DNA from 3 places in the Mesorhizobium sp. WSM4837 genome. Region 2 is predicted to be linked to each of the others. Evidence: predicted binding sites of a transcription regulator. Region 2 holds the regulator's gene; each other region holds the start of a gene.
The links. Region 2 encodes LexA, which represses DNA repair genes until DNA is damaged. Its sites were predicted from a motif close to TGTTCNNNNTGTGTTCNG; they were not measured.
Positions count from the first base shown of each region.

Region 1: AC0L3D_RS13315 (ImuA family protein) is a predicted target of LexA. The motif match lies at 2,301-2,318, and genes of this name have one in related genera.
Region 3: AC0L3D_RS07145 (DUF3072 domain-containing protein) is a predicted target of LexA. The motif match lies at 2,498-2,515, and genes of this name have one in related genera.

Region 1 covers NZ_JBVVQE010000018.1:94,961-99,125, reverse strand. Annotated here, with positions in the region: gene AC0L3D_RS13320 (DUF6504 family protein) at 1-1,253, opposite strand, end outside; gene AC0L3D_RS13315 (ImuA family protein) at 1,195-2,277, opposite strand; gene AC0L3D_RS13310 (metallopeptidase family protein) at 2,463-2,885, shown strand; gene AC0L3D_RS13305 (DUF1737 domain-containing protein) at 3,072-3,278, opposite strand; gene AC0L3D_RS13300 (HpcH/HpaI aldolase/citrate lyase family protein) at 3,304-4,165, opposite strand, start outside.
Region 2 covers NZ_JBVVQE010000025.1:76,899-81,063, forward strand. Annotated here, with positions in the region: gene AC0L3D_RS16870 (molybdopterin molybdotransferase MoeA) at 1-1,183, shown strand, start outside; gene lexA (transcriptional repressor LexA) at 1,288-2,025, shown strand; gene AC0L3D_RS16880 (ComEC/Rec2 family competence protein) at 2,019-4,165, opposite strand, start outside.
Region 3 covers NZ_JBVVQE010000009.1:16,319-20,483, reverse strand. Annotated here, with positions in the region: gene AC0L3D_RS07155 (helix-turn-helix domain-containing protein) at 109-1,251, shown strand; gene AC0L3D_RS07150 (ATP-dependent DNA ligase) at 1,702-2,403, shown strand; gene AC0L3D_RS07145 (DUF3072 domain-containing protein) at 2,550-2,768, shown strand; gene AC0L3D_RS07140 (phospholipase D-like domain-containing protein) at 2,910-4,165, shown strand, end outside.

The sequences.
Region 1 (4,165 bases), on a different contig from region 2:
TTCATCGGCGGTCCCTCAGGCATTTCGGTGGCCGGCACCTCGATCGGTTCGGGCGAACGGAACAGCCGGATCGGCCGTTCCGGCGGAAAGACAGGCCTAGTGTCTTTCATCTTGCCCGGCTGCTTCGGCGCAGAGACCCTTTGCGGCGCCTCCGCATAGGGATGCGTGGCGACGGCGCGCTCGGGCAGATGACTCTCGACGGCAACCGGTTTCAAAACCGCGCTGTCGCCGAGCCGGGCGCGGATGCGGTCGGCGAAAAGGGCGATGTCGGCGCCGTCATCGCGCGTCTCGCCGGTCAGATCCGCCTGCTGCATGTCGAAGGCCGCGGCCGACAGCACCGAGAGGCGCACGAGATCGAAGCCATAGCCGGCATCGATGTCCTGTTCGAGCGCGGCAAGCCTCTCGTGGAACAATTTCTGGATCAGCAACGGCTCGCGCAACGGCCGCGAGGTGCCGACGGCGATGCGGCTGACGGCGCCGTCGACGCGGAAAAGCAGCAGCGCCAGCCTTCTTGCGCCCTCGCCGCGGCGCTCGAGGTCCGCCTTCAATGTCGTCGCCAGCATTTTCACCAGCCGCTCTATTTCGTCGGTCAGCATGATCGGTTCGGCGAGATGGCGTTCGACCGAAAGCGGCGCCACCGGCAGGCGCGGCGACACCGCCTCGTCGAGGCGGCCGAGCGCCTGGTCGAGACGCAAAAGCAGCGATCTGCCGAAGCGGCGGGCGAGCGGCGCGCGCGGTGCTGCCATGACGGCGCCCGCCGTGCGCAGGCCGACGCTTTCCAGGCTGGCGCGGATGTCAGGCTCGATGCGCAGCGCCGCCAGCGGCAAGGGCGCGAGAAGCGCTTCCTCCTCGCCACCGGGGACGATGCGATCACCAGAAAACCGCGCTGCCGCCCAGGCTGCACCTGGTGTGGCGGCAAGGCCGGCGCGGACATCGAAACCCTGATGGAAAAAGCGCGACAGGATGTCGTCCAGCATCGCCCGTTCGCCGCCGAAAAGATGGGTGCAGCCGGTGACGTCGAGGAACAGGCCATCGGCTGCGTCGATCGCCACCAGCGGAGTGTAGCGGTCGCACCAGTCGGCGAGGCTTTCGAGCAGGCGGCGGTCGGCCTCGGGATCGGCTTCCACGACGTCGATCGACGGATGCATGGCGCGCGCGTCGGCTATGCCCATGCCGCGCTTCAGATGAAGCGCCTCAGCCCGCTCGTCGAGGGCGGCGATGCGCTGCGCGTTCGCCTGGCGATGGCTGATCACCAGCGGCAGGTGATCCGACGGCCGCGAACGCCAGGACCGCCCCAGACGCTGGCGCAGGATCCTTTCCGCGGCGAGATGCGGAAACCACAGGGACAGGATTCGCTGCCCGTTCTTGCCGTCTTTCCCCGGCCCTTCTTTCCTCGAAACTGCGTTCATCGGGGTTCCACTCCAGTGTGAATTGTCCTGGCAAGGCGGTGCGGCTCTTGCCGATGCTGACGGTGAAGGCGGGACGGCCGATCGAGCCGGCGAGCGGCCCGGCGATCGTCTGGCGTGGTGCCGACGGCGCCGCCGACAGGACGAGGCGGACGGGTGCCGCCGTCGGCTCGGGTTCGCCGGCCTGGCGCAGCAAAAACACCGGCCGGCCGGCGCTCTGTGCCCGGGCGTGCAGCCGCCGCGTCGCGGTGAGGTCCAGCCGCTGCGGACTGCCGCGGATTTCGAGGATGACGGCGGCGAGCGCCGTCATCCGGGCGGCCTCCTCGGCGGTCCACAGCGCATCGAGGAGCCTTGGCGCCTCGGAAAACAGCAATTGCTCCGGCTCGATGCCGAAAAGGCGATGAAGTCCTGTGGCATAGGGGAAGCCGGCCTCGCGGAAGATTTCCGCGGTGCCGATCCACAGGACCGGCAGTCGCGGCCCCTGTTTGAGGATCAGGCTGACGAGCGACAGGGCGAAGCCGGCGACGGCCCCGGCATCGCGGGTCGCGGCGCCATGGATCTCGCTCAGCGCCGCCTTCGGCAGGCCGCCGCCGAGCGCAGTATCGAGATCTTCGGCGCCGGTGCGCAGAAACGCATCGGGCGGCGCCACGGCGAGGCCGCGGCGGACGATTGTCAGATTTTTGGGCGTGATTTTTTTGGGCGTGACATCAGCTGTTGGATCCCCGGGAGTGACATCAGCTGTTGGATTCCGGGGCGCATCAACGGGGGCTGCGGCCGGCGCCTGCAGGCGCTCGGGCAGCGTTCCCTCGATCTTCGCGATCTGGCGGCGCAGGGCAAAAACAGTCTCCCGCGCCACGGCGCTTGTCGCCATGACGGTCAGCTTCCACTCACAATTGTTCCTGTTATGTTCTAATAGATTCCAGAGGGCGGCCGAAGAGTCAAGCGGAGTCATGGGCGCAGTCATGGGGAATTTATTCCTGCCGCGCGTGGACGGCAACCCGGCCAATTGCCGAGTCCGGCGCGAAAGCCTATATGCCGGGATCAGAAGGACAAAGCATGGCCCGCATCTACAAAACCCGTACCTGGCACGACGAGCTTTCGCCGTCGATGGAGGAAATGGAGTTCCTGGCGCTAGAAGCTTACGCCCATCTGCCGGAGGAGTTTCGCAAGCTGACCGGCGAGATCGTCATCCAGATCGCCGAATTCCCGACCGACGAAATCATGGACGACCTGTCGCTGGAAACGCCTTTCGACCTGCTCGGCCTGTTCGAGGGGCGCGGCATCGCCGAGCGCTGGAATCCGCAGACCGGCGAGGGGCCGAACCGCGTCACGCTCTACCGCCGCGCCATCCTCGATTACTGGGCCGAGAACGAGGAGACGCTGGGCGACATCGTCACCCATGTGCTGATCCACGAGATCGGCCACCATTTCGGCCTGTCGGACGACGATATGGAGCGGATCGAAGAGGCGGCCGAGTAGGCTGTGCTGATATTAAGGTGATGCCGGCCTGCGAACGGCAGTTCCCTGCGCTTCCGGTGCTCACACCCAAAAGTACGCTCCGCTCCGGTTCTCGGAAACTACCCAGTCTGGTCGCTTCGCGCCCGTCTTCGACTCCGGCGCGGCCTGACCTGAATCTCAACACACCCTGCGTCGAGCTTTGCAAATCTACCAATCGCTGAGCTTGGTGTCGGGCCCGTATTCCTGGCCCTCGACATCCTTCACTACGGCCTGGCCGCAGCGCATGACCTTGGTCTGCTTGTCGTAGGAATAGGTCGGCGAGCCGAACAGGTGCCAGCCCTTGTTCAGCGCTGCCGTCACCTTGTGGCAGAAGCTGGAATCGTCCGGGCCGGACAGAAAGCGGTAGAGTTTCATTTTTCATTCCTGTGGTGGGTTGCGATCATGTCCCGCTGGCGCTGGCGGCCGCCTTCGCCAGCAGTTTCTCGGCCTGCGCCAGATGCAGCCGCTCGAGCATTTTTCCGTTCAGCGCAATGACTTGCCTGCCGGCATTTTCGGCAAGCGCGAAGGCCTCCTTGACCGCACGCGCCTCGGCCACGGCTTCGGCAGATGGTGCAAAGGCGCGGTTTGCGGCATCGATCTGGGCCGGGTGGATCAGCGATTTGCCGTCGAACCCCATGGCGGCTGCTTCCGTGCATTCGCGCGCAAAAGCGTCCAGATCACGAAAATCGTTGAAGACACCGTCAAGCAGGTCGAGGCCACCGGCGCGTGCTGCGAGCACCATCTGCATCAGCCATGGCGTGAGATAGCGCCGGTCGGGCGTAGCGAGAATGCCGGTGTCCTTGACCAGGTCGTTCGTTCCGGCAACGAAACAGACCAGCCGCGAGGCCGGATCGCGGCCAAGCTCGGCAATCGGGCCGATGTTGAGCAGCGCCTTGGGCGTCTCGATCATCGCCCACAGCTTCACCGCGTCGGGTGAAAAATAGTCGTCGAGGACGTCGCCGGCTTCCAGGACGTCGCGCGGCGTGTCGACCTTGGGCAGCAGGATGGCGTCGGGCTCGCAGCTTGCCGCCGCCAGCAAGTCCTTGGCGCCCCATTCGCTGGAGAGCGGGTTGATGCGCACGATCATCTCGCAGCGTAGGCCGGGGCGGTTGGCGAAGATGCCGGCCAGTTTTTCGCGCGCAAAAACCTTGTCGGCCGGGGCGACGGCATCTTCGAGATCGATGATGACGGCATCGCAGGCCAGCGACGAGATCTTGGCCAGCGCCTTGTCGTTCGAGGCCGGGACGTAAAGCACCGAGCGG
Region 2 (4,165 bases):
GGCGCTCGAGCACCTGCTTGCGGATGCTGCGCCCTTGCCGGCTGAAAGCGTCGCCCTGATGGATGCCGCCGACCGCGTGCTGGCGGAGCCGCTCATGGCGCTCCGCACCCAGCCGCCATTCAACGCGTCGGCCATGGACGGCTATGCCGTGCGGGCCGACGATGTCGCGTCCGTGCCCGCGAGACTTTCGGTGATCGGCATGGCGCCGGCCGGACGAGGCTTTGCCGGAACAGTCGGCGCGGCGCAGGCCGTGCGCATCTTCACCGGCGCGCCGCTTCCCGGAGGCGCCGACACCATCGTCATCCAGGAGAATGTCCGCGACCTCGGCGGCGGCATGGTCGAAGTGACCGCGCCGACGGTTGAAGGCCGCAACATCCGCCGCCTCGGGCTCGATTTCTTGCAGGGCGACATGCTGCTGGAGAAGGGCCGCCTGCTTGATCCCGCGGCATTGTCGCTGGCGGCGTCGGCCAACCACCAGCAGGTCCGCGTGGTGAAACGGCCGCTGGTCGCCATCATCGCCACCGGCGACGAATTGCTGCCGCCGGGCAGCGACCTTGGCCCCGACCAGATCATCTCCTCCAATGCCTATGGCGTCGCCGCCGCGGCCCGCTCGGTCGGCGCCTGCGCACTCGATCTCGGCATCGCCCCCGACCGCAAGGAGGCGATCGCCGCGCTGGTGAAAAAAGCCGTCGCCGCAGGCGCGGACGTCATCGTTACGCTGGGCGGCGCCTCGGTCGGCGACCACGACCTCGTCCATGACGTGCTGACCGGCGAAGGCATGGCGCTCGATTTCTGGAAAATCGCCATGCGGCCCGGCAAGCCACTGATGTTCGGGCGGCTGGGCGCCATCCGCTGCATCGGCCTGCCTGGCAATCCGGTGGCCAGCCTGGTCGGCACGCAGCTCTTTCTGAAGCCGCTGCTGGCGCGGCTCGGCGGCCGCGCGTTCCGCCAGGACATGCGTCAGGCGCGGCTCGGCGCCGCCATGCCGGCCAACGATCTCAGGCAGGACTATGTACGCGCGGTGGTGAAGGAAGAAGCTGGCACGCTTGAGGCAACGCCGTTCAGTGTCCAGGATTCCTCGATGCTCAGAATGCTGGCCGACGCCAACGGACTGGTCGTGCGCGAGCCATTCGCTCCCGCGGCCGCAGCGGGCGCCGCCTGCAGCGTGCTGATGCTACGCTGAACAAAACGTCAACACATTCATTAAACTTTAAATGGTTGCGGAACACAACTGGAACAGATAGTGTTTGTTCTGGGTTTGTTTTTCTGATTCTGTTGGGGGTCGCGATGCTGACACGCAAACAACATGAACTGCTGATGTTCATTCACGAGCGGCTGAAGGAAAGCGGCATTCCGCCCTCGTTCGACGAGATGAAGGAAGCGCTCGACCTCGCCTCCAAATCGGGGATCCACCGGCTGATCACGGCGCTGGAGGAACGCGGTTTCATTCGCCGCCTGCCCAACCGCGCCCGCGCGCTGGAGGTGCTGCGCCTGCCCGATTCAATCGCGCCGGGCCTCAATGCGGCGCGCAAATTCTCGCCGAGCGTCATTCAAGGCTCCCTTGGGCAGGGCGGCCTCGGACGCCAGATCAAGCCGGCGCCTTCGCGCATGCGTGCGGCCGGCAATGACGACGACGTCGCTGCCACCGTTTCCATACCGGTGATGGGCCGCATCGCTGCCGGTGTGCCGATCGACGCCATCCAGCACCAGACGCATTCGATCTCGGTGCCACCGGACATGATCACCGGCGGCACGCACTACGCGCTGGAGGTCAAGGGTGATTCGATGATCGAGGCCGGCATCTTCGACGGCGACACGGTCATCATCCGCAACGCCGACACCGCCCAGCCTGGCGAGATCATTGTCGCTCTGGTCGACGAGGAGGAAGCGACGCTGAAGCGATTTCGCCGCAAAGGTGCCTCTATCGCACTGGAAGCCGCCAATCCGGCCTACGAGACGCGCATCTTCGGGCCGGACCGGGTCAAGGTGCAGGGCAAGCTCGTCGGATTGATCCGGCGTTACTGAACGGCGGGCTTCCTGGGTTTCTCGGCCCTGCGGTATGGCGGCAGGCCCCTCGCCTCGCGCGAAAATCGCCGCTGCTCATGCCAGGGCCTATATGGCTGTCTGACGGCAAAACGGATTTCTGCGCGCGTCGTCGCCGATAGCGGATCGAAGAAGACGGCGGCACTGCCCATGCGAGCGAGCTGCCGTTTGGTGACGACGAGAACCAGCGGGTTGCGGCAGGGTTTGTAATAGGCTGTGGCATCGTCGATGACGATCAAATCCGCAAAGGCACAGGCCGGCCGCGCGGTTTCACGGTTGTCGGCGAGCGCGATGAGCGCGCCGGACGGATGCCGGGCCAGGCACAGGCCGGCAGTGCAGGTGAAAGGCGCTCCCGGCGGCAGGTCGGCCGGATCGGCGATGTCGAACCGCACATCTCCTTTTTCGAATGTCTCCGGCTCGACGATCGTTGTTGAAACCAGCGCATGTTTCCAGTTGTCGGTGGTGAATTCGTTCGAACGCACCCGGTTGACGGCAAGTTCGCCGCCGCCGATCGGCAGTGCCACCAGATGCGCATCCTCCGAGATCAGCACGTCGGGGGTGCGCGTCTCGGAAATCGTCAGCAGGCCGGCGAGCGCAAAGGGAAGTGCCGCAACCCGCAGCCACGTCGTGGCCATCGTGGCGATGACCAGGGCGACCGTCACCAGCAGAACCGATTGCAACGAAATCAGGCCGACTGCATCGACCGGCGAACGCTCCGAGATCCATCCCGAAATTGCAATCATCGCCGTCAGGCCCTTGCCCATCATGTAGAGGAAAGGGCCGTCGAGGCCGAAAGGCATTGCCAAGGCGCTGAGGACGGCCAGGAACATGACGATCGTGACGATCGGCATGACCGCCAGATTGGCGAACAGGCTGAGCGGCGAGACGCGCTGGAAGTGCCAGATGGCGAAGAGCGCGGTGGCGCTGCCGGCAATGATGGAGGTCATTGCGATGGTGCCTGCCCCAGCGACGAGCTTGCGCGTGACGAAAGCGGCCGGTGACCGTCGCTGTCGCGGCGCCTTGGCCTTGTCGGCACGAAAGTCGGACCAACTGGCATAGGCGCCCACGAGAGCCGCAGTCGCAGCGAAGGACATCTGGAAGCTTGGGCCGACCACCTCGTGCGGCGACACGACGATGACGGCGATGGCCGAAATCGCCAGGTTGCGCATGGTGAGTGCCGCCCGGTCGAACAGCACGGCGACAAGCATTACCGCCAGCATGATGAAGCTGCGTTCAGCCGCGACCACGATACCGGAGAAAATCAGATAGGCAGCGATGGAGACGAGTGCGGCAGCAGCCGCATATTTCTTGACCGGCCGGCGCGACGAAAAGTCGGGAAACAGCGCAAAGGCGCTGCGCAGCAATCCCATGACGGTGCCGGCGACAAGCGCCATGTGCAGGCCGGAAATGGAGATGATGTGGTAGATGCCGGTGCGCCGCATCGATTCGTTTATCTCTTCGGGGATGCCGGCACGCACGCCGACGATCAGCGCAGCGGCAATCTCCCCCTCGGCACCACCGATGCTGTCCCTGATATGGTCGGCGATGGTTTCGCGCGCCTTCTCGATCGACGAAGAAAGGCGTGCGGTTAACGGTGCATCTTCGGAGACGACGATCTTTGGACTGCCGAGGAAAAAGCCACTGGCACCGATACCGGCGAAATAGCTGTCAAAGGAAAAGTCAAAGCTGTCCGGTCTGACCGGGCCAGTCGGAGGCAGAAGCCTCACATAGCCGGTTGCCACCGAGCCTGCGGTCATCTCAGCGGGAATCTTGCGTGCCGACACCCTGACACGTTCGGGTGCATAACGCAGTGTCGGCCGGGCGGTCGACATCACATCGATGGTCAGCCTGATCCGGCCGTTCGCCATTTGGTCGAGCCTGACGACACGGCCGGTCAGCCGGGTCTGGATTTCCGAACCGAGCATCTTCGTTCCGGCGCGCCAGGTTTCAACCTTGGCGGCGAGCACACCAAGCGCGCACAGCAACGCTGCCATGAAGCACAGGTGCGTTTTGCGGCGTGAGCGCGTGACGGCCGCACACAATGCCGTAAGGACCACGACGGCGATGGGCTGGGCAAAGTCCGGTTCGACGGCAAGCGAAAAATAGACGATCACCCCGCATG
Region 3 (4,165 bases), on a different contig from region 2:
TGATAGCCCTCTGTGGACTCGCGTTCAGCTGGTCTTGCCAGATGGCTGTGATACACCACATGATTGCGGTGGCGATGGGCATACCGGAATCGGATACGGCACTACGCGATGGACGCTAAGAGGCAGGACAAGGCGCTTGCGAGGCAGGCGCTTGAGCGCGATCGACGTCGTTGGCCGCGCGAAGCTCAGCCTTACAATGAGGCTGCCCCGTCACTTGCGCCGGCGCTCGAACCTTTGCCCTTTTCGACGCTCGAACTGGCGCCAGAAGATCAATTCGTCGCTTGGCAGGCGCATATGGCTCCGCTTGTCGAGATCAAGTTGCCGGATGACAAATCGCTCGACGATGGCTTTCCCGCCGACCACACGGCTTGGAACCTCGGCGGCATGCTGATCGTTCAACAGCGCGCACCGGCACATAGTTATATGCGTTCTGCTGCGAAGCTTCGGTCCAGCTCGATCGATCACTGGTATATCGCTTTGCCGCATACTGGCCGGTCGTGGACGGAGGTCGATCGCCGCGTAGCGGAAAACCAGCCGGGCAAATTGGAGATTAGATCGCTTGGCTACCCGTTTCGGGGGAGGGCAACGGAATCCCAAAGTCTCTTTCTCTATTTGCCGCGTGATTTGTTCGCCGATGCGGCGGCAGCCCTGGACGCAAAGAATAATTCAATTCTGTCCGGCAACTTTGCCAACCTTTTGCTCGACTACCTCAAGAACATCGAAGCAAGACTGCGCAGTCTCACGGTTGACGATCTGCCCCGCATCGTGCACGCAACCCGCAGCATGATCATTGCCTGCCTCTCGCCCCCGGCGGAACATGCCGCGGCCACCGAACAATTGGTGAGTGTCGCGCTGATGGAGCGAGCCCGTCGATACGTCCACAACAATCTGGATGCGGCTCATCTGACGCCGGATTCAATGTGCCGGGCGCTCGGCGTCTCGCGGACGCGTCTTTATCAGTTGTTCGAACCGAGCGGTGGTGTTCTCCACTACATACAAAGTCGCCGACTTCTGGCAGCCCATGTTGCGCTTAGCGATCCGGCGGACAGCCGGCGCATTGTTAATATTGCCGAAGCCGTCGGGTTTAGTTCAGCGGCTAATTTCAGCCGAGCTTTTAGCAAGGAATTCGGCTACAGCCCCCGCGAAGTCCGAAGCTCCGTGGTGTTACCGCGCCCCGCCAACTCCGTTTCGCATGCCGGACACGAGGAGGCCTCTTCCTTTGAACATTGGCTCAAAGCGCTCGGAAGCTGAGTACAAGATCGGGATGAACCAGAATATTTTCGTGTCGCGTTCACCGCGCCATCAATTATAGCCGATCCCCGATTTATCAACCGACTGTTCATCGATGTCGCCGCGCATCACAGCGGAGCATACATTGCAACTACGCAGCATAAGACACTTGTTGAGAGCGCGAGTCGTATGTTTGCCAAGTCTAGAAACAAAGAGATAGAGCGGTTCTGCGGTTCCTTGAAATGACGAACCGCTCTAGCCCGGATTATCTCACCAGCAAAGGGCTGCGTAGGCTGGCGGCGATCCCGGACAGCAATTAGCCGGTCGGGAACGGTGCAAGAGCGCCGCGCCGGGCAAGATATGTACGCCGGGATAAGTATTAGGATGCAAAGCTAACGACAGATCGGCTTCGTGCGTAGATGCTTGCAATGCTTGGCGGGGGCTCGGCGGCTTGACGGGGGCTCGGCACAGGTGGCAGGCATCATGTTGGGGAGATGTCGTGCTGCCTGTGCCGATAGCCGCCGCTGCGCGGTCAAGGTGGCGTCATTGAGTAAGCGTGCCAAGGTCGTTGGCGGCCGGCTGGAGTTTCTTCCGCCGCAGATCCCGACTCGGGTCGAGCGGCCGCCTGAAGGTGAGGGCTGGGTCCACGAGGCCAATCTCGACGGCTATCGAACCCAGATCATCATCGATAATGGCGGTAAGCGTCTTTACAACAAGAACGGCCGCGACTGGACCACGAAATACTGGCCCATCGCACTAGCCGTCGATCTGCCATGCCGGACTACCATTCTCGACGGCGAAGTCATTGTTCCCGGCGAGCAGAGCGCTTTCGATTGCCCTGCGCTGGAAGTGGCGATCTGGAACGAGCCGAGCCGGCTGGTGTTCGTCGCGTTCGATATCCTCCATCTCGACGGCCACGATCTAGGCTCCTTGCCGCTGCTGCAGCGCAAGCAGGCGCTGTGGCAACTGATTGAGCCTGGCCTCGGCAAGATCCAATACAGTGAGCATTTCGAGGGCAGCGCGCTGGCGCTCTTCCGCACCGTCGAGAAGATCGGGCTCAATGGAATCATCTCGAAGCGCGCCGACAGCCGCTACAGGAGCGGACTGTCGAGCACATGGCTGAAGGCCAAAAAATTTGAAGAAGCCGACTCCCGAGTTGGGGGTCGTTTATGAGCCAGGCACGGTTCCAATGCCCTGATCGCTGCTCACGGGCGTCCTCACCGATTTGAGGCCTACGCGGGCGGACGCGACGCGCATACCAATCTGGCGGAACAAATCATGATCATTCTCATTGTGGTGATCATCAAGGGAGATTGATCATGGGTGACCGGCACAACCCAAAAATCGAGGCATCGGCAAATGTCGAAAAGGACCCGGAAGATTGGATCAGCGGAGATGATCCCATGACCCCCGCACAAGCCTCCTATTTGAAAACTTTGGCCGAACAGGCCGACGACCCTGACGCCTATGCTGACGGCCTCAGCAAGGCGGAAGCCTCTAAACGCATCGATGCACTCCGGGAGAAGTTAGGCCTGTAGTGCCCGCTCGTGGCTGTTGGCCTCCGGCGACGGGGCCGTTCCATCGAACCCGACAGCGGCTCTGTCCAGTTTGTTACCGTGGTCTGACCCCGGGGATGAGTTGCATTGCGTTCTGCAACCGCTCGCTGGATAGTCCTGGCGATGTTGCAGACCTTGATGACTCATTGGCCCCAGGTCCTCGCGATCATTTCGGTGGTGATGGCGGCCATCGGCATCGTCCACGCCATAATGACGAAGGAAGACGTCCGCGCCGCCACAGGTTGGGTCGGCGTGATGTTCCTGTCGCCATTCCTCGGCGCGATCATCTACGCCGTTGCCGGCATAAACCGCATTCGTCGTGCAACGATCAGCGCCATGCGGCCCCCTTCCAGCGAGGCGGCTTCCGCAAAACATGAGCGCAACTTTGCCGCCGAGGAATTGATTGCCGAGCGGTACGGCCAACGCTTCACCGGCTTGAAGACATTGGGCGACAGGGTGGCCCGGCGTGCCCTGACCTCGGGAAACGCGATTGCGATATTGGAGACAGGTGACGAGGCCTATGCCGCAATGTGCCGAGCGATTGACGGCGCTCAACGCACTGTCCTTCTCGAGACCTACATCTTCGACAATGACGATGTCGGGCGGCTTTTCGTGGAATCTCTCGCGCGAGCCGTCCAGCGGGGTGTCAGCGTTCGCGTGCTGATCGATGCCGTCGGGGCGCGTTACTCCGTCCCCAGCATTCTTGGGCGCCTGCGAGAGGCGGGAATCCCGGCAGACCTCTTCAACGGCAACATTGTCATGGGCCTGCGTCTTCCCTACGCCAACCTCAGAACGCACCGGAAGATCCTGGTCGTCGATGGCACGATTGCGTTCACCGGAGGGATGAACATCCGAAAGGGATTCTCAGCCGAGTTCGCCGGCTCCTCCAGCGCGAGGGACACGCATTTTCAGGTCACCGGGCCGGTCGTGGCCGACCTTTTTTCGGTTGCCGCCGAAGATTGGCGCTTCGTGAGCGGCGAGTTCCTGAAAGGCGACACCTGGCAAGTGGCCACGTTTCCCGCGGCTCCCGCTCAACCGATGCTGGCGCGGGCGGTTGCATCCGGGCCGGATGCCAGCATCGAAACGAACCACAACTTGCTGATCGGGGCATTTTCCGTCGCCCGCAAATCGATCCGCATCATGTCGCCCTATTTCCTGCCGGATCGGGAACTGATCAGCGCGCTGACGACCGCGGCCAGGCGAGGTGTCGAGATCGACATCGTGGTACCGGCGATGAACAATCTTTTCCTTGTAGACCGGGCGATGACGGCGCAATTCGATCAGGTCCTGAAGCACTATTGCCGCGTATGGCGCACGCAGGGCTCGTTCGATCATTCGAAGCTGCTGTCGGTCGATGGAGTTTGGGCTTATATAGGTTC